Regions from separate parts of the Stenotrophomonas sp. DR822 genome, predicted to be linked through region 1. Evidence: predicted binding sites of a transcription regulator. Region 1 holds the regulator's gene; the other holds the start of a gene.
What was found. Region 1 encodes FliA, which starts transcription of late flagellar genes. Its sites were predicted from a motif close to TAAAGTTTNNCNNNCNNNGGCCGATAA; they were not measured.
Positions count from the first base shown of each region.

Region 2: K5K93_RS06325 (GGDEF domain-containing protein) is a predicted target of FliA. The motif match lies at 8,722-8,748, and genes of this name have one in related genera.

Region 1 covers NZ_CP081826.1:622,498-634,168, forward strand. Annotated here, with positions in the region: gene K5K93_RS02900 (bifunctional diguanylate cyclase/phosphodiesterase) at 1-1,322, shown strand, start outside; gene flhB (flagellar biosynthesis protein FlhB) at 1,489-2,619, shown strand; gene flhA (flagellar biosynthesis protein FlhA) at 2,616-4,718, shown strand; gene flhF (flagellar biosynthesis protein FlhF) at 4,864-6,483, shown strand; gene K5K93_RS02920 (P-loop NTPase) at 6,470-7,357, shown strand; gene K5K93_RS02925 (RNA polymerase sigma factor FliA) at 7,354-8,097, shown strand; gene cheY (chemotaxis response regulator CheY) at 8,117-8,509, shown strand; gene K5K93_RS02935 (protein phosphatase CheZ) at 8,509-9,114, shown strand; gene K5K93_RS02940 (chemotaxis protein CheA) at 9,117-10,943, shown strand; gene K5K93_RS02945 (flagellar motor protein) at 11,090-11,671, shown strand, end outside.
Region 2 covers NZ_CP081826.1:1,369,803-1,381,473, reverse strand. Annotated here, with positions in the region: gene K5K93_RS06370 (DegT/DnrJ/EryC1/StrS family aminotransferase) at 1-477, opposite strand, end outside; gene K5K93_RS06365 (DMT family transporter) at 474-872, opposite strand; gene K5K93_RS06360 (EamA family transporter) at 869-1,228, opposite strand; gene K5K93_RS06355 (alpha/beta fold hydrolase) at 1,230-2,066, opposite strand; gene K5K93_RS06350 (sensor histidine kinase) at 2,146-3,525, opposite strand; gene K5K93_RS06345 (response regulator) at 3,522-4,193, opposite strand; gene K5K93_RS06340 (metallophosphoesterase) at 4,325-5,449, opposite strand; gene K5K93_RS06335 (helix-turn-helix domain-containing protein) at 5,524-5,973, opposite strand; gene K5K93_RS06330 (MFS transporter) at 6,053-7,234, shown strand; gene K5K93_RS06325 (GGDEF domain-containing protein) at 7,275-8,690, opposite strand; gene K5K93_RS06320 (TonB-dependent siderophore receptor) at 8,978-11,224, shown strand; gene K5K93_RS06315 (cation diffusion facilitator family transporter) at 11,395-11,671, shown strand, end outside.

The DNA.
Region 1 (11,671 bases):
TGCATGACCCGCTCACCCGCCTGCCGAACCGGCTGCTGCTGCAGCGGCGCATCCTGCAGGCTCTGGCCGAGGCCGAACAGGGCGGCAGCCGCTTCGCGGTGATGTTCATGGACCTGGATGGCTTCAAGCAGGTCAACGATGCCTATGGCCACCAGGCCGGCGATGCGCTGCTGGTGGCCGTGGCAGAACGCACCCGCCAGCTGCTGCGGCCGCACGACATGCTGGCACGGCTGGGCGGCGACGAATTCGTGCTGGTGGTGCGCATCGAACAGGACGAGGACCTGCCGACCCTGGCCCGGCGCATCCTGCAGGCGGTGGGCAGCGGCCCGCTGCTGCCGGACCACGAGCTGCAGGTGAGCGCCAGCATCGGCATCGCGATCTGCCCTGACCATGCCGCCAGCGAACGTCAGCTGATGGCCTTCGCCGATGCAGCGATGTACCAGGCCAAGGAGTCGGGCCGCAACGCGTTCGTGCTGTTCGCCGACTGGATGAACGACAGCGCCGAGCAGCAGTTCCGCCTGCTGGCCGACCTGCGCCGGGCAATCGGCAGCGAGCAGTTGTTCCTGCATTACCAGCCGAAGATCCGCGTGGCTACGCAGAAGGTGGCTGGCGCCGAAGCACTCATCCGCTGGCGTCACCCGGAACAGGGCCTGATTCCGCCGGACCGCTTCATCCGCCTGGCCGAGCGCAGTGGCGCCATCAACGAGATCGGCCGCTGGGCACTGGACCAGGCCTGCCAGCAGCTGCGCCATTGGCACGATGCCGGCCACGAAGGCTGGACGATGTCGGTGAACCTGTCACCGGTGCAGTTCAGTTCGCCGCACCTGCTGCAGGACGTACGCGAGGTGATCGAGCGCTACGCGATCGCCCCGCGCAACCTGGTGCTGGAGATCACCGAAAGCACGGTGATGCGCGATACCGATACCAGCCTGCGCCTGCTGCAGAGCTTCTCCGCCCTGGGCGTCGGCATCTCCATCGATGATTTCGGCACCGGCTACTCCAGCCTGCTGTACCTCAAGCGCCTGCCGGCCACCGAGATCAAGATCGACCACGCATTCGTGCGCGACCTGGAACACAGCGCCGAAGACGTGGTGATCGTGTCGGCCATCGTTGCGCTGGGCCATGCGCTGGACATGGACATCGTGGCCGAGGGCGTGGAGACCGCCGCGCAGCGCGCCTACCTGGAGCGGCTGGGCTGCGACTACCTGCAGGGATTCCTGCTGGGCCGCCCGGTGGACGCGGCCCGCTTCATGCAGCTGCACGACCTGCCACGGCCACGGGTGGAACTGGCGCAGAGCCCGCCGGACCGGCCCCCGGGGTAGCGCCGGGCCATGCCCGGCGGATGCAATGATCCAGGCTGCCCGCTCACCGGGCATGGCCCGGCGCTACCGGTACCTGCTCCGGCAGGCGCCAACTTCGGTTGGCACATGCACCCGCAACGGAACGATTCTTGCACGCACCCCGGCATCCCCTGCTGCAGTGCCTGTGATGTCCGAGAACGAATCCGCCGGCGAAAAAACCGAACAACCGACAGAAAAACGCCTGCGCGACGCCCGCGAACAGGGCAACCTGCCGCGCTCGCGTGAACTGGGCACGGCCGCCGTGTTCGGCGCCGGGGTGATCGCGGTAATGGCCATGAGCGGCTCGATGGCCAGCGGCGCCAGCGCCTGGATGCGCCATGCGCTCAGCCCCGAACAGAGCCTGCGCCAGCACCCGAAGGCGCTGTTCGGCCACTTCGGCGACCTGCTGCTGCAGCTGATGTGGGTGATCGCCCCGCTGGTGCTGGTCTGCCTGCTGGCCAGTTTCCTGGCGCCGGTGGTGATGGGCGGCCTGCGCTGGTCGGCCAAGGCGATGATGCCCGACATCAACCGCATGAACCCGATGAGCGGGCTCAAGCGCCTGTACGGCCCCGAAGCCATCGCCGAGTTCATCAAGTCGCTGCTGCGGGTGGCCTTCGTCGGCGTCGCCGCCGGCATGGTGGTCTGGACCAGCTTCAACACCCTGCGCGGGCTGATCCACCAGCCGCTGGAAACGGCCATCGGCGACGGCCTGGGCTTCACCCTGCGCCTGCTGCTGGCCACCGCCGGGGCGATGCTGGTGCTGGCCGCCATCGACGCGCCGTACCAGCGCTGGAACTGGATGCGCAAGCTGAAGATGACCCGCGAGGAGCTGCGCCGGGAGATGAAGGAAAGCGAAGGCAGCCCGGAAGTGAAGGGCCGCATCCGCCAGCTGCAGCAGCAGATGGCCAACCGCCGGATGATGGAGGCGGTCCCCACTGCCGACGTGGTGGTGGTCAACCCCACCCACTACGCGGTGGCCCTGAAGTACGAAGGCGGGGCCATGAATGCCCCCACCGTGGTCGCCCTGGGCGTGGATGAAACCGCCCTGCGCATCCGTGAAGTGGCCGACGGCAACAAGGTCGCCATCGTCTCTGCCCCGCCTTTGGCACGCGCCTTGTATCGGGAAGGCCAACTCGGCAAGGAAATCCCCGTGAGACTGTATTCAGCCGTCGCCCAGGTCCTCTCTTACGTCTACCAGCTGCGCAGCTGGCGGACCGGCCCGATGCCGTCCACGCCACACATCCAGGTTGATGAGTTCGGCAACGGGGGCCGTCCATGAGCGCCCAGGCATCCAGCTTCAATACCCGCCGCGCGCTTGAAATGATCCGCCAGGGCCTTGGCGCGCCGCTGATCGTGCTGGCCCTTCTGGCCATGGTCGTGGTGCCGCTGGCCGCGCCGGTGCTCGACGCACTGTTCACCTTCAACATCGCCATCTCGCTGATGGTGCTGCTGGCGGTGGTCTACGTGAAGCGCCCGCTGGATTTCACCATCTTCCCGATCGTGCTGCTGATCACCACCATGCTGCGGCTGGCGCTGAACGTGGCCTCCACCCGCGTGATCCTGCTCAACGGCCAGAACGGCCACGATGCAGCCGGCAAGGTGATCGCCGCATTCGGTGAATTCGTGATCGGCGGCAACTACGCCGTCGGCATCGTGGTCTTCGCGATCCTGACCATCATCAATTTCGTGGTCATCACCAAGGGCGCCGGCCGCGTCTCGGAAGTGACCGCGCGCTTCATCCTTGACGCCATGCCCGGCAAGCAGATGGCGATCGACGCCGACCTCAACGCCGGTTTGCTGACGCGCGAGGAAGCCAAGCTGCGCCGCGAGGAAGTACGCGAGGAAGCGGACTTCTACGGTGCGATGGACGGTGCCAGCAAGTTCATCCGCGGCGACGCGATCGCCGGCATCCTGATCCTGTTCATCAACATGCTGGGCGGCCTGGCCGTGGGCGTGCTGCAGCATGGCATGCCGTTCGGCGATGCCGCCGCCACCTACACCCTGCTGTCGATCGGTGACGGCCTGGTGGCGCAGCTGCCGGCGCTGCTGGTCTCCAGCGCGGTGGCGATGCTGGTCACCCGTGCCTCGCGCTCGCAGGACATGGCGCAGGCGATGACCGGCCAGGTGTTCGGTCAGTACCGTGCGCTGGCCATCACCGCCGGCATCCTCGGCGTGGTCGGCCTGGTGCCGGGCATGCCCAACGTCGCTTTCCTGACGCTGGCGGCCATCCTCGGCTTCATCGCCTGGAAGGTGTACCGCAAGGGCCTGGTGCCGGCGCAGGCCGACACCGCTGCAGGCGAAGCCAACGCCCTGAACGCGCTGGGCCGCCCGGCTGCCCCTGCACCCACGGCGGAACTGAGCTGGGATGAGCTGCGCCCGGTCGATCCGCTGGGCCTGGAAGTGGGCTATCGATTGATTTCGCTGGTGGACAGCAACCAGGGCGGCGAGCTGATGCCGCGCATCAAGGGCGTGCGCCGCAAGCTGACCCAGGACGTCGGCTTCCTGATTCCCTCGGTGCACATCCGCGACAACCTGGAACTGCCGGCCAACGGCTACCGGGTACTGGTACATGGCGTGCCGGTGGCCACTGCCGAGATCCATCCCGACCGCGAACTGGCGCTGGACCCGGGCAGTGCCCTCGGCCCGCTGGAAGGCATCGCCGGCAAGGACCCGGCCTTCGGCCTGGATGCGACCTGGATCCAGCCACACCAGCGCGCCCAGGCCGAAACCCTGGGCTATACCGTGGTCGACCCGGCCACGGTGGTGGCCACCCACCTTTCGCACCTGATCCGCGAGCACGCACCGGAACTGCTCGGCCACGAGGAAGTGCAGCACCTGCTGGCCAACCTGGCCAAGAGCGCGCCCAAGCTCGTCGAAGATCTGACGCCGAAGGCGCTGCCGCTGTCGGCGGTGGTGCGCGTGCTGCAGAACCTGCTGGTCGAACGCATTCCGATCCGCCAGCTGCGCAAGATCGCCGAAGCACTGGTCGAACACGCCCCGCACAGTCAGGACCCGGCCACGCTGACCGCCGCCGTGCGCACCGCACTGGGCCGCTTCATCGTGCAGGAGATCGCCGGAATGTCGGCGGAGCTGCCGGTGTTCACCCTCAACCCGCAATTGGAACGTGTCTTGCAGGAGTCCACGCAGGGCAACGGCGCCGCGCTGGAACCCGGACTCGCTGAGCGACTGCACCAGAGCCTGGCCGAATGTGTCAGCAAGCAGGAAGCCCGCAACGAGCCCGCGGTGGTGCTGGTACCTGGCCCGGTGCGAGCCGCGCTGGCCCGCCTGGTCCGCCACAGCGTTCCGTCGCTGTCGGTCCTGGCCTACAGCGAGGTGCCGGAGGACAAGCGCCTGAAGCTGGTCGGAACGATCAGCTGACGCAGCCCTGCAACGCGCCAGAAAACAGACACCACTTTCAAACACCCGCAACAGACAGATTCCGAGGGGAACCCGAACCGTGCAGACCACCGACCATCCGCGTTCTCCGACCGCCACTCCGCCGACTTCGTCCCGTGACCACAGCATGAAAATCAAACGATTCGTCGCCGCCGACATGCGCTCGGCCATGAACCTGGTGCGCAAGGAACATGGTCCTGATGCCGTGATCCTGTCCAACCGCCGGATCGAGGAAGGCATCGAGATCGTGGCCGCCGCCAACTACGATGAGAGCGCCGTGCAGCGCGCCCTGGAAGCGTCGCGCCGCGACGTGGCACCGCCGCCCGCGCCGAAGCCGCGCAGCGCCGCCGACGCAGTGATCGCCGCGGTCACCCGCCGTCGCAGCGGCACCCCGGCACCGGAGCCGGTGGCCGCCACCACCTCGGCCGTCGCCGCTCTGGCCCGCGCCGCCGTCGGCGCTACCGGCCGCACCCTGGACAGCGCCGACGAGATCGTGCCGACGCGTGGCAGCACCGGCTTCGCCTCCACCCTGGCGCGTGCCGCCGTCAATGAAGCGACGCTGCCGGAACAGATCTTCGCCCCGTTTGCCGACGCCATCGTGGCGCCCTCGCCTGCGGCAGCCGCGCCGGTGAACCGCGCCCGCTTCCAGATCGACCCGCCGCTGGAAGACAGCGCGCAGATGCCGGCAGTGACGCCGCCGCCGTTGCCGGTTGCACTGCAGGCCACCACGGCCCCCGAAGACGAAGCCTCACGCGCGCCGGTTGCCGTGCAGCCGACCGAGGCTGCACCGGCACCGATGCCGGCGCTGGCGCCAGCACCCGCGCTGACCCTGGTCGCCGATGACGCCGAGATCCGCCACCTGCGCCAGGAAGTGGCCGGCATGCGCCAGGTGATCGAGCGCGAGATGAACCGCTTCACCGACGAGCGCCTGCGCGGTAGTCCGGTGCGCGCTACGGCACTGGACCTGATGGACGAGTACGGCTTCGATGCCGGCATCGCCCGCGACGTGGCCATGCAGATCCCGCTGGAAACCGAAGCGCATCGCGGCCGCGGCCTGATGCTGGGGCTTATCTCGCGCAAGCTGCCGATCGCCCCGGTCGATCCGATGGAGGAGGGCGGCGTGATCGCCCTGGTCGGCCCGACCGGCGCCGGCAAGACCACCACCATCGCCAAGCTGGCCTCGCGCTTCGCCGAAGCCCATGCCGCCCGCGACGTCGCCCTGGTCACCACCGATACGATGCGCATCGGCGCCCGCGAACAGCTGTACGGCTACGGCCGCCAGCTCGGCATCGCCGTGCACGAGGCCAACAGCGGTACCGACCTGGACCAGCTGCTGGAACGCCTGAAGGACTACAAGCTGGTGCTGATCGACACCGCTGGCCTGGGCCCGCGCGACCGTGCGCTGGCCGCCCAGCTGCAGTGGCTGCGCGCCGCCCGCCAGGTCCGCACCCTGCTGGTACTGCCGGCCAACACCAGCTTCGGCGACATGGACGAGGTGGTCCGCCGCTTCGGCGCGGCCAACCTGCAGGGCCTGGTGCTGAGCAAGCTGGACGAGACCGGCCGCTTCGGCAACGCCCTGTCGGTGGCGGTGGACCACAAGCTGCCGATCACCTGGGTGACCGATGGCCAGGACGTCCCGGACGACCTGCACCGGGCCAGTGCAGCCAATCTTGTACTTCGCCTTGAAGATTTGCGCCGCGCGGCCGATATGCCCTGCAACCCGGAGTTGAACCATGCCGTCGCGTGAGTACGCCAAGCTGACCACCACCTTCCCGCTGACGGCGACCCGCAGCGAGCCGCTGGGCCCTGTGCGCACGATTGCCGTGACCGGCGGCAAGGGCGGCGTCGGCAAGACCAACGTATCGGCCAACCTGGCCGTGGCGCTTGCGGGAATGGGCAAACGCACCCTGTTGCTGGACGCCGACCTGGGCCTGGCCAACATCGACGTGATCCTGGGCCTGAGCCCCACCAACACCTTGGCCGACCTGGTCGCTGGCCGCTGCAGCCTGGATGACGTGATCATCGAAGGCCCGAACGGCGTGCTGGTGGTACCGGCCGCGTCCGGCCGCCGGCACATGGCCGAGCTGGCCCCGGCCGAGCATGTCGGCCTGGTCAACGTGTTCTCCGAACTGGAGCGCGAGCTGGACATCATGGTGGTGGACACCGCCGCCGGCATCACCGACGGCGTGCTGACCTTCTGCCAGGCCGCGCAGGACACCGTGGTGGTGGTCTGTGATGAACCGGCCTCGATCACCGACGCCTATGCGCTGATCAAGGTGCTGTCACGCGAACGTGGCGTGGACCGCATCCAGGTGGTGGCCAACATGGTGCGCGACCCCAACGAAGGCCGCGTGCTGTACGAGAAGCTGACCCGCGTCTGCGAGAAATTCCTCGCCGATGTCTCGCTGAACTACCTCGGCTGCGTGCCGCAGGACGACTGGCTGCGCCTGTCGGTGCAGCGCCAGCAGCCGGTGGTGAAGGCCTATCCGTCCAGCCCGTCGGCACTGGCGATCACCGAGATCGCCCGCCGCACCGCCCGCTGGCAGGCACCGACCGAGCCGCGCGGGGGCGTCGAGTTCTTCCTCGAACGCATCATCAAGCAGCGCGGGGTGGCCGCATGAAAGGCGCCGCCCAGTACAGAGAGGTCCAGCGCACGGCGGCCAACGAGGTCATCGCCCAGCACTCGGACCTGGTGCGGCGCATCGCCCACCATCTGGCCGCACGCCTGCCGGCCAGCGTTGAGGTGGACGACCTGATCCAGGCCGGCATGATGGGCCTGATCGAAGCCTCGCGCAGCTACGACGCCGACCAGGGTGCCTCGTTCGAGACCTACGCCTCGATCCGCATCCGCGGCTCGATGATCGATGAAATCCGACGTGGCGACTGGGTACCGCGTTCGGTACACCGCCGTGCGCGTGACGCTGCGGCCACCATCCGCCGCCTGGAGCAGAGCACCGGCCGCGCCGCCAGTGCCACCGAAGTGGCCGCCGCGATGGAGATGCCGCTGCCCGAGTACCTGCGCCTGATGGAGGACGCCTCGCGCGGCCAGGTACTGAGCCTGGAGTCGCGCATTGAAGACCAGGGCGAGCTGGACACCGTCGCCCAGGGCGGCCCGACCCCGCAGCAGGTGTTGGAGCGCGGTGAATTCGGCCGCGAGCTGGGCAATGCCATCGGCCACCTGCCCGAGCGCGAACAGCTGGTGCTGTCGCTCTACTACGAGCAGGAACTGAACCTGAAAGAGATCGGCGCAGTGCTCGGCGTGAGCGAGTCGCGGGTCTGCCAGATCCACGGCCAGGCGGTCCTGCGCCTGCGTGGCCGACTGAAGATTTTCGAGGCGGCCGACGCCGGCCTCGAGAGCTGATCAACAAAGGAACTCTGCTTTGAACAAGAACATGCGCATCCTGATCGTCGACGATTTCTCGACCATGCGTCGTATCGTCAAGAACCTGCTGGGCGATCTGGGCTTCACCAATACCGCCGAAGCCGAGGACGGGCATGCCGCGCTGTCGCTGCTGCAGAGCCAGCCGTTCGACTTCGTGGTCACCGACTGGAACATGCCGGTGATGACCGGCATCGAACTGCTCAAGGCCATCCGTGCCGATGCCAAGCTGAAGACCCTGCCGGTGCTGATGGTGACTGCCGAAGCCAAGCGCGAGCAGATCATCGAAGCGGCGCAGAACGGCGTGAACGGTTACATCATCAAGCCCTTCACCGCACAGACGCTGGAAGAGAAGCTCGGCAAGATCTTCGAACGCCTGGCGGCCAGCGCTTGATGGATACCACGGTCGACAAGAGCGCCCTCGCCCTGCGCCTGCAGGAAGCACTGGATGCACTGGAATCCGGCGACGAGGCGGCGTGGCGCCAGCGCATCGACGGCCTGGTCGCGCTGCGCACCCAGCCGATGATGAGCGGCCTTTCGCGGCTCGCCCGCGAGCTGGGCCAGGCGCTGGGCGAACTGCCGACCGTGCCCGATGAAGCCGGCGAGCTGGACGATGCCTGCGCGCGCCTGGACCACGTGGTGGCGATGACCGAACAGGCCACCCACCGCACCCTGGACCTGGCCGAAGAGTGCCGCAGCCTGACCGAACAGCTGCGCGCCGACGGCCTGCAGCCGGGCCAGGACGTACAGCTCGACCGCATCCGCCACAACCTCACCGAGATCGCCCTGACCCAGAGCTACCAGGACCTGACCGGGCAGATCATCCGTCGCGTGGTGGGCATCGTCCGCCGCGTGCACGAAGGCTTCGGCGCGCTCGGCCTGCCGCCGGAACAGCATCGCACCGATCCGGAACTGGCTGGGCCGGCACTGAAGGGACTGGACCGCCATGCGGTCTCGCAGAACGACGCCGACGACCTGTTGTCGGATCTGGGGCTGTAACCATGGGCGCAGTAGCCGACGACATCACTGCCGATTTCATCATCGAGGCCCAGGAGATCCTGGATCGCCTCGGCGAACAGCTGGTGTCGCTGGAACAGGCACCGCAGGACAATGAACAGCTCAACGCGGTGTTCCGCGGCTACCACACGCTGAAGGGCGGCGCAGGTTTCCTCGGCATCACCGCAATGGTCGAGCTGTGCCACGCCGCCGAGGAAGCGCTGGGCGCCGCACGCGCCGGCCAGGCCGTCCTGCAGGCGCATCACTTCGATGCCGCCCAGCAGTCACTGGATTACCTGCAATCGATGCTTGACGCGGTGTCTTCGGGCACCGAGCCGGGCTTTGCCCCGCCCGAACTGGTCGCCCAGTTCGACGTGCATGGCGGCGGCGCTGCCGCGCCTGCGGCCGCGACGCCGGGTGCGGGCGGCGGCGACCTGATCACCGACGACGAATTCGAGGCCCTGCTCGACCAGCTGCATGGCGGCAAGGCGCCGACAACCGTGGCGGCGGCGAAGAAGGCCGACGACATGATCAGCGAGGACGAGTTCGAGGCATTGCTCGACCAGCTGCACGGCGGCGCCGCCCCGGGCAGCAACACCACCGCAGCGGCTGTTGCGGCACCGGCACCGCGACCGGCGCCCTCGCCGGCCCCGCCCGCTGCCAAGCCCGCACCCAACAAGCCTGTCGCCGAAGCCGAACACACCGTGCGCGTGGACACCAAGCGCCTGGACGCCATCGTCAACCTGATCGGCGAACTGGTGCTGTCACGAAACCGGTTGAAGACGCTGCGCACGCGCCTGCGCGACGAAGAACTGGACCGCGCCGTGTCCACGCTGGATATCGCCACCGCACGCCTGCAGTCGGCGGTGATGCGCACCCGCATGCAGCCGGTCGGCAAGGTGTTCTCGCGCTTCCCGAAGGTGGCGCGCGACGTTGCGCGTTCGCTGAAGAAGGAAGTGGACCTGGAACTGATCGGCGCCGAAACCGAGCTCGACCGCAACCTGGTCGAAGCGCTGGCCGACCCGCTGGTGCACCTGGTCCGCAACGCCATCGACCATGGCGTGGAAATGCCTGACCTGCGCGAAGCGCAGGGCAAGCCGCGGATGGGCCACGTGCGCCTGTCGGCACAGCAGGAAGGCGACTACGTCAGCATCGAAGTGCAGGACGACGGTGCCGGCATCGATCCGGAAAAACTGCGCGCCAAGGCGCGCGAGAAGGGCCTGATCGATCCGGAAGCCGCCGCCCGCCTGAGCAGCGAGGAATGCCTGCACCTGGTGTTCCTGCCGGGGTTCTCGACCAAGCAGCAGGTCACCGACATTTCCGGCCGCGGCGTCGGCATGGACGTGGTGCAGTCACGCATCCGCGAACTGAGCGGGCAGATCCAGATCCAGTCGGAACTGGGCCGCGGCAGCCGCTTCATGATCCGCGTACCGCTGACCCTGGCGATCCTGCCGACCCTGCTGGTGCAGGCCGGCGAAGACGTCTACGCGCTGCCGCTGGCCCGTGTGATGGAAGTGCTGCATGCGCCGCGCACCTCGCTGGGCTGGTTCGACGGTCGCGCCGTGCTTGACCGTCGCTCGCACACGCTGCCGCTGGTGGACCTGCGGCAATGGCTGGATGTGACGCCGGCCGCCTCGCCCCTGCTGACGATCGTCGTGCTGCAGGCCGGTGAAGCACGCTTCGGGCTGGTGGTGGACCAGGTGCGCGGCCGTGAGGAAGTGGTCATCAAGCCACTGCCCAGGGCCCTGCGCGGCCTGCGCGGTTATGCCGGTGCAACCTTGATCGGCGATGGTCGCATGGCCCTGATCCTGGACGTGGATGGGCTGCGCTGAAGCCCGCCGGGCATGGCCCGGCGCTACCGGAAACGGCCCCGCAGGGTAGCGACGGGCCATGCCCGCCGACCCGAAAACTGTGACTACCGTCTGTACACGACCTCCCGGTGTCTCAAGTCCCATTCATACAAGCCGATACCGGACCCATGGATAGACTCAGCCTCATTGGACTTTTCCTCGCCCTGGCCTCGCTGGTCGGTGGCAGCATCCTCAAGGGCGCCGGCCTGGCGTCGTTGTGGTCGCCTGCGGCGTTCGTGATCGTCATCGTCGGCACCATCGCCGCCATCCTGCTGCACACCTCGCCAGCGGTGTTCAAGCACGCCTTCAAGATCGTGCGCTGGGTCGTGCGGCCGCCGCACAGCGACCGTCGTGAACTCATCCAGCAGATCGTGGAATGGAGCAACATCGCCCGCCGCCAGGGCCTGCTCGGCCTGGAATCGCAGGTGGAAGCGCAGCAGGACCCGTTCCTGCGCAAGGGCCTGCAGCTGCTGGTGGACGGCGTTGAACCCGAGTCGATCCGGCACATGCTGGAGATCGAACTGGGCAGCCAGGAGCACCAGGACCAGGCCGCCGCCAAGGTGTTTGAAAGCATGGGCATCTATGCGCCCACGCTGGGCATCATCGGCGCCGTGCTCGGCCTGATCGCGGTAATGAAGAACCTCGCCGACCCGAGCAAGCTCGGCCACGGCATCGCCGCCGCGTTCACTGCCACCATCTACGGCATCGCC
Region 2 (11,671 bases), 750 kb from region 1:
GCTGTTACCGGCCACGCGTGCCCCCAGTGCCTGTGCAGCGTCCTCGATCACCCACGCACCGACGCGGTGCGCAATGGCACATGCGCGATCAACATCGGCGATGCGCCCACCCAGATGCGTGGGCACGATCGCCAGCGTGCGCGCATCGGCTGCGGCGTGCAGCGCCACCGGGTCGAAATCGAAATGGTCGCGGCGGGTATCGCACAGGTGTATGCGCAGGCCGAGGCTGTGCACGGCAATCGGTACCAGCGGACAGGTGTAGGCCGGCAGGATCACCGTATCGCGCTGCGGCGCGCGCCTGCGTAGGGTGCGCAGGGCAATCAGCAGGGCATGGGTGCCCGAGCAGGTCAGCTGCAGCGGCGGCGTGCCCAGCTGCCCGGCGAGAATCGTGCACAGGTCGCCGCCGCCGGGAAGGAAATCGCTGGCCTGCAGGGGCAGGCCAGCGGTGGGAGGCAACTCGCGCGACAGCAGGCTCACGGGGCCGCTTCGGTAACAGCATGCGGATCATCCGCCTCGGCACGGCCCAGGCAGATGATGCCGGCCACGATCAGCACCGCACCGATCAGGTGATGCAGCGTCAACGGTTCGTGCAGCAGCCACGCCGACAGCAGCAGCACGCTGATCACTTCCAGGTGCGAGGCCGCGAACGCAGGGCCGATCGGCGCGTGCCGCAGCAGGCTCATCCAGGTGAAGAACGCGCCGACGTAACCGAGCATCGCGCCGTACACCCAAGGCTGTGACAGCACGCGCAGCAGCCATGCGCTGTTGGCCTCGACCGGCAGCGCGGCGTCGCCGGCATACTTGAAGCACAGCTGGGCCAGGGTGTCGAAGGCCATCAGCAGCGGGAAGCCGACCAGGTACAGCCGCCTCATGTTCCGGCTCCGACCACGGCAACGCCGGCGCTGACCAGCAGCATGCCGGTCACCCGCAACGGCGTCAGCCGCTCGCGGAACAGGATGCGGCCGGCCACCATCAGCGCGACGATGTTGATCGAGCCGAGCAGCACGCCCTGCGACAACGGCACCAGCGACAGGAAGGCGATCCAGGCGACGAATTCAAGCACGTAGCAGGCGATGCCCAGCCACAGCCAGGGACGGCCGAACATGTGTTTCCAGCGCTGCAGGCCTTCGCCATCCTGCGGGTCGCTGGCGGCAGCCTTGAAGGCCAACTGGCCGCCGGTATCGAGCACCACGTTGACCAACCACAGCAGGGTCGCAAGCGATCCCATCTCAGGCGACCGCCTGCAGCACGCCCGCACGTTCGCCGATGTCGCTGAAGAAGCGCGCGCTGCGGCGGATCACCTCGCGCCGTTCGCGATCGATGGTGATCATGTGGTAACTGTCTTCCAGCACCACCAGTTCGGTCGGTCCGCTGACGCGCGAGATCACCAGCTCGGCATTGCCCATGCTGGCCACGTCGTCCTCGCGGGCATGCATCACCAGGCAGGGTGCCGTGACCTGATGCAGGTGACGGCGCGTCCAGGTGCTCAGCGCACGCATTTCGGCCAAGGCATGCCACGGGTTGCCTGGCAGGCCGGCAGCGGCACTGTCACCAGAGAGCATGGCGGCGCTGACCTGCGCACGCAGGCGCTCGTCGCGCAGGCCGTACGGCGGCTCTTCCATGAACATGCGGTCGCGGCCGATGCCCAGGCGCTTGAACCACGGCAGCAGGAACGAGAAGCGTGCGACCGCCGGAATGTTCCAGCCGTCGTAGCGGAAGGTGGCGCCGTACACCCCTACGCCGGAGACCCAGTCCGGCCGCCGCGCGGCCAGCGCCAGCGCCAGTACCGCCCCCATCGACAGGCCGCCGACGAACAGCTGGTCGACCTTGCCACGCAGGTCCGCCGCCGCATCTTCAACGCCCTGGTACCACTGTTCCCAGCGGGTCTGCAGCAGGTCTTCGACGCTGCCGCAGTGACCCGGCAGCTGCACGCCATGCACGCTGAAGCCCGCGTTGTTCAGCCCTTTACCCAGCATGCGCATTTCGGCGGGCGTGCCGGTCAGGCCATGGATCAGCAGGACACCCTGCGGGCCACCGGGAAGAAAGAACTCATGGGATGCAGGCACCAGTCGGCTCCAGCGCGGCAGTCGGGAAGGTCAGCATCGCAAGCGCGATTTTCGGCAACCTTTCAACGGTCCGTCTGGATCAAGGGCCCTTCAGCAACGGTATGGTGATGGACACCTTCAGGCCACCGCCGGGACGGTTGAGGTAGCCCAGGCGTCCGCCCAGGTGCTCGACGGCCTCATGGGCGATGGCCAGGCCCAGGCCGGTGCCGCTGGCGGCAGTGCCGGGCGCACGGAAGAAGCGCTCCCCCAGCCGCGACATCACGTCCTCGGGCACGCCCGGGCCATTGTCTTCGACGTACAGCTCGACATCGTTGTCGTCCAGGGCCTGCACGCCGACGGTGACGGTCGCATCCGCGCCGGCGTAGCGCAGGGCGTTGTCGATCAGATTGTCCAGCGCCTCGTGCAGCAGTGCGCCGTTGCCCAGTATCCGCACCGGCTGCTGCGGACCCAGGTAGCCCAGGTCGATGCCATCGCGGATCGCTTCGGGCACGCGCATGCCCACCCATTGCGGCACCAGCTCGGATACATCCAGCGCCTCCACCGTCTCCGGCACGGTCTGTGCCCGGCTCAACGCCAGCAGCTGGGTGCTGACGCGTGCAGTGCGCTGGTTGAGCCGGCGGATGTTCTGCAGCGCTTCGCGCACGGTCTCTGGATCGCCGTGCGCCAGTGCCTGGTCCACGTGCAGTGCCATGCCCGCCAGCGGCGAGCGCAACTGGTGGGCGGCGTCGGCAATGAAGCGGTTCTGCAGCGTGATCATTTCCGCCTGCCGCGCGAACAGGCCATCGATGGTGCTGATCAGGGGCTGGATTTCCTCGGGCACGTCGGCATCGGAAATCGGTGCCAGCTCGCCGCGGCGCTGGGCCAGGCGCGAGGTCAGCGGGGTCAGGATACGCAGGCCGTGGGTGACGCCGAACCAGACCAGCGCGGCCATTCCCAGCGCCAGCATGGCCATCAGCGGAATGACGATCATCAGGATTTCGCGTGCGCGCTGGCGGCGGTCGGCCATGCTTTCGGCCACGGTCACCGCCAGCTGGTCCTGTGGATCGTTCATCGCCTGCGTGCAGACCGTCGACATGCGCACCTGCTGGCCGTTCAATTCACCCTCGTACAGCGCCGGGTGGATGCCGCTGCAGTCCTGCGAGGGCGCATAGGCGCTGAAATCCGCATTGCCGGCGATGGTGCCCAGGCGGCTGCTGTCGACGTTGAAGTAGCGATGACCGTCGGGGTCGTACTCGATCAGAAAACGTGCCTGCGGAGACAGGTCGCTGCTGACCGGCATCGTGCTGAGCATCTGTGCGAACGATACGGTGTCGTCGGTCAGGTTGCGGTCGTGGATGCGGTTGGAGTAGTCCAGCGCGATGTAGTAGGCCAGCAGCGTGTTGAAGGTCAGCAGGCCCAGCATCGGCAGCGCCAGGAAGGCGAGCAGGCGCCGGCGCAGGCTGGGCGGTCCGCTGATCACGCGCTGGCGTCTTCCAGCATGTAGCCCAGCCCGCGCACCGTGCGGATGCCCATGCCGCCCGGTTGCAGCTTGCGGCGCAGACGGTGCAGGGCGATGTCCAGGCCGTTGTCGGTCAGGTCCTGGCCCCAGTCGCACAGGGCCTCCACCAGCTGCGCGCGCGAGACGATGCGCTCGGCGCGCACCGCCAGGGCGGACAGCAGGCCGAATTCGCGCGCAGTCAGTTCCAGTGTCTGCTCGTCTATCCATACGCGGTGGCCGGTCAGGTCCAGGCGCAGCCGGCCGATGCGCAGGTCGGGGTTGCCGTTGCTGGTGACTCGGCGCAGCTGTGCACGCACGCGTGCTTCGAATTCGTCCAGCGCGAAGGGCTTGACCAGATAGTCGTCGGCTCCCAGGTCGAGCACGCGCACGCGCTCGGCCAGGCCATCGCGTGCGGTGACCACCAGTACGGCCAAGCCATCGCCGCGCTGGCGCAGCCGCTGCAGCACGTCGCGGCCATCCAGCTGGGGCAGGCCCAGGTCCAGCACCAGCAGCGCGTACTGGGTGGAGTTCAGGGCCGCATCGGCATGCGCGCCATTGTCCACGTGGTCGACCACGTGGCCCTGTCGGCGCATCGAGGCGCACAGGCCAGAGGCGATGTCCGGGTCGTCTTCTGCGATGAGTACACGCATGCGCGGGGCTCCTGGGGGCGGATGGGCCGCCCGCTGGACAGGGCGGGCCTCTCGGCTGCCGAGGGTAGCGGCAAACGGGGTGGAGGTGGCAGGCGTGGGGGCCCCCGGCACACCCGGCGCTGGCCCTTCGTTCAGTCCTGCAGGCCGGGCTCGCCCTTGGCCAGCGGCACCCGCGTTCCGTCCAGCAGGCCACGGCTGAGCTTGCCGTCCTCGATGAACAGCAGTTCGCCGTTCTCGCCATTCTTGATGCTGCTGTCGATGGCAATCACGCGGCCGTCGTGGAAGCTGCTGACGTGTGGCATCGAGGTGTGGCCGACCACGATGCGCTTGAGCTGGAGACGGTCGAGCACCGCCTGTACGCCCTGGCTGTCCAGGCGCCCGTCAAAGTAGCCGCGGTACCAGATCGGGCTGGTCTTGCCGTCGTACAACGGTGCGGTGGCGGGGTCTGCCTTCACCTCGGCCTTGGGAATGCCCAGCGAGGCCTGGTAGGCGGCATTGGTGTGGGCCGGGTGCAATGCCATCTGCACCGCTTCGGGCGAGATGCCGCCGTGCAGGAACAGGGTATCGCCGATCTGCAGCAGCACCGGCCGCGTGCGCAGCCACTGGCCGATCACCGAGTCGGCAGCATACAGCTGCGGGTAGCTGCGACCGAGCAGCTGCGCGCTGCGCAGGTACTTCGGATTGACGTAACGCAGGTCGTCGTACAGCACCATGGTCTCGTGGTTGCCGAGCACGAAATGCACCGCGCCACCGGCGGCGGCCGCCTGCTGCTGCAGGCCATACAGCAGCCAGAACGCTTCGGTCACCTGCGGGCCGCGATCGAACACGTCGCCGGCGATCACCAGCGTATCCGTGCCCAGTGCCCAGCGGTCCTGCGTGTCGATCACCCGGTTGGCGCGCAACAGGCGGACCAGCAGCTCGTACTGGCCGTGGATGTCGGACACGGCGACGATGCGCGGCACGGCCGGCAGCACCGATGCCGACGGCGCGTTCGGCGGCAGCACATGCACCGCATGCGGGTAGCCGCAGCGCGCGGCAACCTCCGTGCCATCGGTGCCGGCCTGCACGCTATGGGTTTCCACCTGGTCCTGGCAGATCCACTGCGCTTTCAGCTGCGCGCCCTCACGGAACAGGTAAGGGCCGTCGCTGTCCACGTGCTCTGCAGGTGCTGCCACGTCGCGGGCAGAGGCCAGTGGTGCGGCCAGCAGCAGGACCAGTGGCAGCAGGATCGACAGGGTTCGGGCGTGGTTCGGCATCGGCGGCATCCAGCGGCAGGAGACGAGCGATGCTAACCGCCCACGGACGCCACCGGTGTGCGCGAACGGGCGGATCAGGCCCGGCCGCCTTCCCCCTTGAGCTTGCGCACGCGGGTATCGGCGGCGCGCACGGGCTGGCCGTCACGGCCATGGGGTTGCATGTAGGGCAGTGTCCGGCGGCTGCTGGATTCGATCAGTTGCGAGTGCGCTTCGCCAGCAGCGAAGCAATGCCGTTCTCCCCATTGGCGCAGGGCCACCAGCAGCGGAAACAGGTCCTGGCCGGCCGCGGTCAGCACATAGTCGTGGTAGGCGCTGCCATCGGCGGCGGGCTGCTGCACCAGCAGCCCCGCCTCGACCAGGCGCCGCAGGCGGTCGCTGAGGATGTTGCGCGCCGCGCCCAGGCTGCGCTGGAAATCGCCAAAGCGACTGACGCCATCGAAGGCATCGCGGATGACCAGCAACGCCCAGCGGTCGCCGAGCAGATCGGCGCTGCGGGCCACGGGGCAGGGGCTGTTGGCGTGCATGGCGGACTCCCTCGATTGTAGTTGCAGTTTAAAACCAGTGGCGCTACCGTGCATCTGGTTTCAAAATGCAACCACACTGATGATGCCTTCGCTGTCCCGCCCCGTGTTGGGCCTGCTCGCCATTGCTGCCGGTGCCAGCGTGGCCAATGTCTATTTCGCGCAGCCGCTGCTGGAGCGCCTGGCCCACGATTTCGCCCTGGATGCCGCCGTGGCCGGTGCAGTGCTGGCTGCCACCCAGGCCGGCAGCGTGCTGGCCCTGCTCGGGCTGCTGCCGTTGGCCGACCGTGGCGATCGCCGTCGGTTGCTGCGGATGCAACTGCTGGCATTGGTGGTGGCGCTGCTATGGCTGGCCGCCGCCCGCAGTACCGCGTGGTTGCTGTCGGGCATGCTGCTGGCGGGTCTGCTGGGTACCGCGCTCACCCAGGGTCTGATCGCCTACGCCGCCAACCTCGCTGCACCGGAGCACCGCGGGCGGGTGGTCGGCATGGTCCAGGGCGGCGTGTTCATCGGCCTCCTATCGGCGCGCGTGGTCTCAGGTGCGGTAGCCGCCGTAGCGGGATGGCGCGCGGTGTACCTGCTGTCGGCATTGCTGATGGCGGCGCTGGCACTGCTGCTGTGGCAGCGCCTGCCGCACGTGCCGGTGCCCGCAATGCCGCCGTCGTGGCGCAACCTGCTGCGTTCGATGGCCGATATGCTGCGGCAGGATCGCGCGCTGCGCGAACGCGGGCCGCTGGCATTGTTCCTGTTTGCCGGTCTCAACGTGTTCTGGGCCGCAGTGCCACTGCCGTTGTCGGCGCCGCCGTTGAACTGGTCGACCGCTGCCATCGGCGCGCTGGGCCTGGCCGGCATCATCGGCGCACTACTGGCAGCGCGGGTCGGGCATTGGATGGATCGTGGCCTTGCCCTCCGGGTGAGCCTGGGGGCACTGCTGCTGATGCTGGTCGCCTGGGTGCCGTTGCTGGGCCTGCCGCATTCGCTGGCCCTGTTGCTGCTGGGCGTAGTGGTGCTGGATCTGGGCGGGCAGGCGTTGCATGTGTCCAACCAGGCCCTGCTGCTGCGTGCACCGGCCGAACAGCATGGACGCCTGGTGGCGCTGTACATGCTGTTCTATGCCGTGGGCAGCGGTGTGGGGGCTGCGGCAGGCACCTGGACGCAGGCGCGCTATGGGTGGCCGGCGGTGTGCGCGCTGGGCGCGGGCATCGCGCTGGTCGCACTGACGTGGTGGGCGACGTGGCGCATACCGCGCAAGGACGCTGCGTAGCGTCGAGACCGTCCGACGCCACGTCACGCGCGCTGCAGGCTCAACGTTGCAGCGCGCGTCGTCCCGGAGCTTCCGGCAGTGCGTCGTCGGCCACCACCACCCGGTTGCGGCCCTGTCGCTTGGCGGCATACATCGCTGCGTCGGCACGCGCCATCAGCCGCTCGTAATCGGGATGACCATCGTGTCCGGCCACGCCGATGCTCGCGGTCAGGCCCAGCGTCTGTCCGTTGGGCAGGGTGATCGGCGACTGCGCGATCTGCCGGCGCAGGCTTTCGGCAATCACCTCCGCCTGCGACTCGCTTGCCGCCACCAGCACCACCACGAACTCCTCGCCGCCGTAGCGGAACAGGTAGTCGCTGCCACGGGTCTGCTGGCCGAGCAGGGCGGCAACGTGCTGCAGCGCGCGGTCGCCGGCGTCATGACCGTGGCCATCGTTGATCGCCTTGAAATGGTCCAGGTCCAGCAGCAACAACGAGAACGGCGTGTGGTTGCGCGTGGACAACTCGATCTCCCGGCGCAGCACGGTCGGCAGGAAGCGCCGGTTGAGCAGGTTGGTCAACGCATCGCTGCCCGCATCCAGTTCACCGATGCGTTCGAACAACAGGGTCATCAGGTTGCGGATGGTGGCCAGGTCTTCGCGGATCATCGGCAGGGCGGTCAGCCGCCGTGCCGGATCTTCATCGGTGGCGCGCTGCAGGCGGCTGTCGATGCGTGCCATCAGCTGGCCCACCTGCTGCGTCTCGCTGCTTTCGCCGAAGCTGGGAATGCCCTTGTGGGTGAACCACAGGCCGAACTCGGAGCTTGCCAGACTGGCGTTGTCGGTCCCGGTCGCATGGCCGGCGAGGGTGTACAGCAGGCTGTTTTCCCAATCCAGCAGCAGGGCGCGCTGGCGCTCGCGCTCGGTGCTGACGTTCTGCACCAGCGAGAACAGCCGGTACGCCGCATCGGTGCGCGAAGAGCGCTCACGGGCGTGCGTATAGGCCAGCGTCATGCCTTCCATGGCGATGTCCATGATCGCGCTGAGGCAATCGATGGCGGCGAAGGCGGTGTCGTTGTCAGCGGCATCGGCGCGCAGGCGGATGAACAGCTCGTGCTTGAGTACGCGCGCACCCCGGGCCACCAGGTCCACCGGAATACCGACCCGTGCGTGCACATCGCCGATCACCCGTTGTGCGGCGACGGTAGCGGCAATGCCATCCGCATCGGTGGTCAGCAGCTGGGCCAACCAACGCTGCATCGCTGGTTGCAGGCGCTGCTTGACCTGTTCGTGGGACAGGAAGCGGCGCGCACGCGTGTCCTGCAGCAGCACTTCGTAGAAGCGCTGCGCCAGCGTCGGCGGTGCATCGGCGGCCACGGCATGCAGCAGCGCGGCGGCGGCGGGGCCGGCCAGCAGCAGACACTGCTGCCAGGCCTGAGCCAGCGGTTGGCTGGCTTCGTCCAGTTGGGGTGTATCCACGTCGATCTCTAACGGCGCACAACAGACCACGGTATCGGCCGCAGCTGTCGACGGTTGATGGCAGGGAAGCCGGCCAGTTTAAGCGCCATGCAGGCCGAAAAACGCGGATGAAGCACACGCCGGCCGATGCCGCAATGCGTTGACGCATTTGAGAATCAATCGCATTTATGAAAAAATGACGGCAGGAACCGACCTGCAGGCATCCCGCAGTGATCGTTCCGCCTCCCCCGTCGCCGCCTCGTGCCCTATGCCAGAGGCTTCCGTTGCCCTGCCAGAAGGTTCAGAACATGCCTGCAAACACTCTCTCACCGCGCCCGCTGGCGCTTGCCGTCGCTGCACTGCTGGCCACCGCTGCCGTCACCGCCCATGCGGAAACCGATGCCACCGATATCGACACCGTGCATGTCACTGCCTCGCAGATCGCGCGGCAGGCGCTGGGCACTTCCACCATCACCGCCGAGGACATCGCCAAGCGGCCGCCGGTCAACGACATCGCCGAACTGCTGCGGACGATGCCCGGCGTCAATCTGACCGGCAACAGTGCATCGGGCCAGTACGGCAACAACCGGCAGATCGATCTGCGCGGCATGGGGCCGGAAAACACCCTGATCCTGATCGACGGCAAGCGCGTGGGTGCACGCGACGCGGTGCGCATGGGCCGCAGTGGCGAGCGCAACACGCGCGGCGATACCAACTGGGTGCCGGCGGAAATGATCGAACGCATCGAAGTGCTGCGCGGCCCGGCAGCGGCACGCTATGGCTCGGGTGCCTCCGGTGGCGTGGTCAACATCATCACCAAGCGCCCGACCGGCGACCTGACCGGTGCGGTTGACCTGTACGGCCTGGTGCCCGAACACAGTGCCGAGGGCGGCAGCGAGCGCCTCGGCCTGCAGCTGAGCGGGCCGATGACCGACACGCTGTCGTTCCGGTTGTACGGCAACCTCAACAAGACCGATGCCGATTCGCTGGATCTCAACCGCGACTTCGCCACCGGTGCCAATGCGGTACCGCCGGCGGGCCGCGAAGGCGTCAAGAACCGCGACGTCAACGCGCTGCTGCGTTGGGACGTGACCGCCAACCAGGTGGTCGAGTTCGAGGCCGGCACCAGCCGCCAGGGCAACATCTATGCCGGCGATCGTGCGGTCAGTACCACTGGTACCTCCACCGGTGTCGACCTGGCCGCGCTGGCCGAGCAGCAGGCCGAGACCAACCGCATGTATCGCACCACCGGCGCGATCACCCATCGCGGACGCTGGGGCGATGTCAGCTCGCGGCTGACGGCAGCGGTGGAAGGGGTCAACAATTCGCGCATCAACGAAGGCCTGGCCGGCGGCCCGGAAGGCAGCTTCAATGGCGCCGACTGGTCGACCTCGCGCCTGCGCAACTACCAGCTGGACGGCGAGGTCAGCTTCCCGACCACTCTCGGCGGTGCCGAGAACGTGTGGACGCTGGGCTTCGAGTACCTCGACAGCCGGCTGACCGATCCCTATTCGATGAGCCAGTCCAGCAGCAGCGGTGGCGGCATTCCGGGCCTTTCGGCCGATCGTGCACGCGGCAAGTCCGATGCGCAGACCACCGCCGTCTACGTGGAAGACAACATCTATCTCGGTGAACGCTGGATCGTGACCCCGGGCCTGCGTTTCGACCATCACAGCCAGTTCGGCAACAACACCAGTCCGAGCCTCAACGCGCAGTTCCGGCTCAACAGTGACTGGGTGGTCAAGGGCGGCATCGCACGCGCCTTCAAGGCGCCGAACCTGTACCAGTCCAACCCGGACTATCTGTATTACACCCGTGGCAACGGCTGCCCGAACGCGTTGCCGAGCCTGGGCGCCGGTTGCTACATGCAGGGCAATGCGGATCTCAGGGCAGAGACCAGCCTTAACAAGGAACTGGGCGTGGAGTGGGCACCGCAGAGCGGCTGGCAGGCCTCGTTGACCTATTTCCACAATGACTACAAGGACAAGATCCAGGCCGGTTACACCCAGATCGGGCTGACGGCCGACCGCAAGGGCCGCATCTTCCGCTGGGAGAATGCACCCAAGGCCATCGTGCAGGGGCTCGAGGGCAACCTGGTGATCCCGCTGCTGGGCGAGCAGGGCGACCGCCTGAAGTGGAGCAACAACTTCACCTACATGGTGGAGAACGAAAACAAGAGCACCGGCCAGCCGCTGTCGGTGATTCCCAAGTACACCGTCAACACCATGCTGGACTGGCAGGCCACCGAGCAGCTGTCGCTGCTGCTGACCGGCACCTTCTACGGCAAGCAGGAACCGGCCACGGCCAACATCAACAACGATCCGCGCTGCACCGCCAACTGCGATGCGTCCACCGTGCTGCAGACCCGCGGCGCGTACAACGTCTGGGGCGTGAGCGCGCGCTACAAGGTGACCGACATGGTCAGCGTGGGCTTCGGCGTCAACAACCTGGCCGACAAGCGCCTGTTCCGCGAGGCCAACAGCAGTGACGCCGGTGCGGCGACCTACAACGAGCCCGGCCGCGCGTACTGGGCCAGCCTGCGTTTCGGCTTCTGACCGCGCGCGGCTGCTGTTCGGCTACACCCGCCAGGCATGGCCTGGCGCTACCCGGTAGCGCCGGGCCATGCCCGGCGAAGGTATCGGTGGCCTGCAATGTTATAAACACCGTGATAGTTTCCCGACACCCGCCGGCGTAGCCTGACTCCCATCGCTAAGGAGCTGTTGCCATGGGTCACGACCACGATCACCTGCCATCCGAGATCCGCCACGAGAAACCCCTGTGGTGGGCGCTCGGCCTGACCTCCACCTTCCTCGTCGTGGAGGTGGTCGGTGCGTTCTGGACCAACAGTCTGGCACTGCTGTCCGATGCCGCGCACATGGCTACCGACACCCTGGCGCTGATGATCGCGCTGGTGGCCGTGCGGCTGAGCCGGCGCCCGCCGGATGCGCGCCGCACCTACGGTTATGCCCGTCTTGAAGCACTGGGCGCGATGATCAACGGCG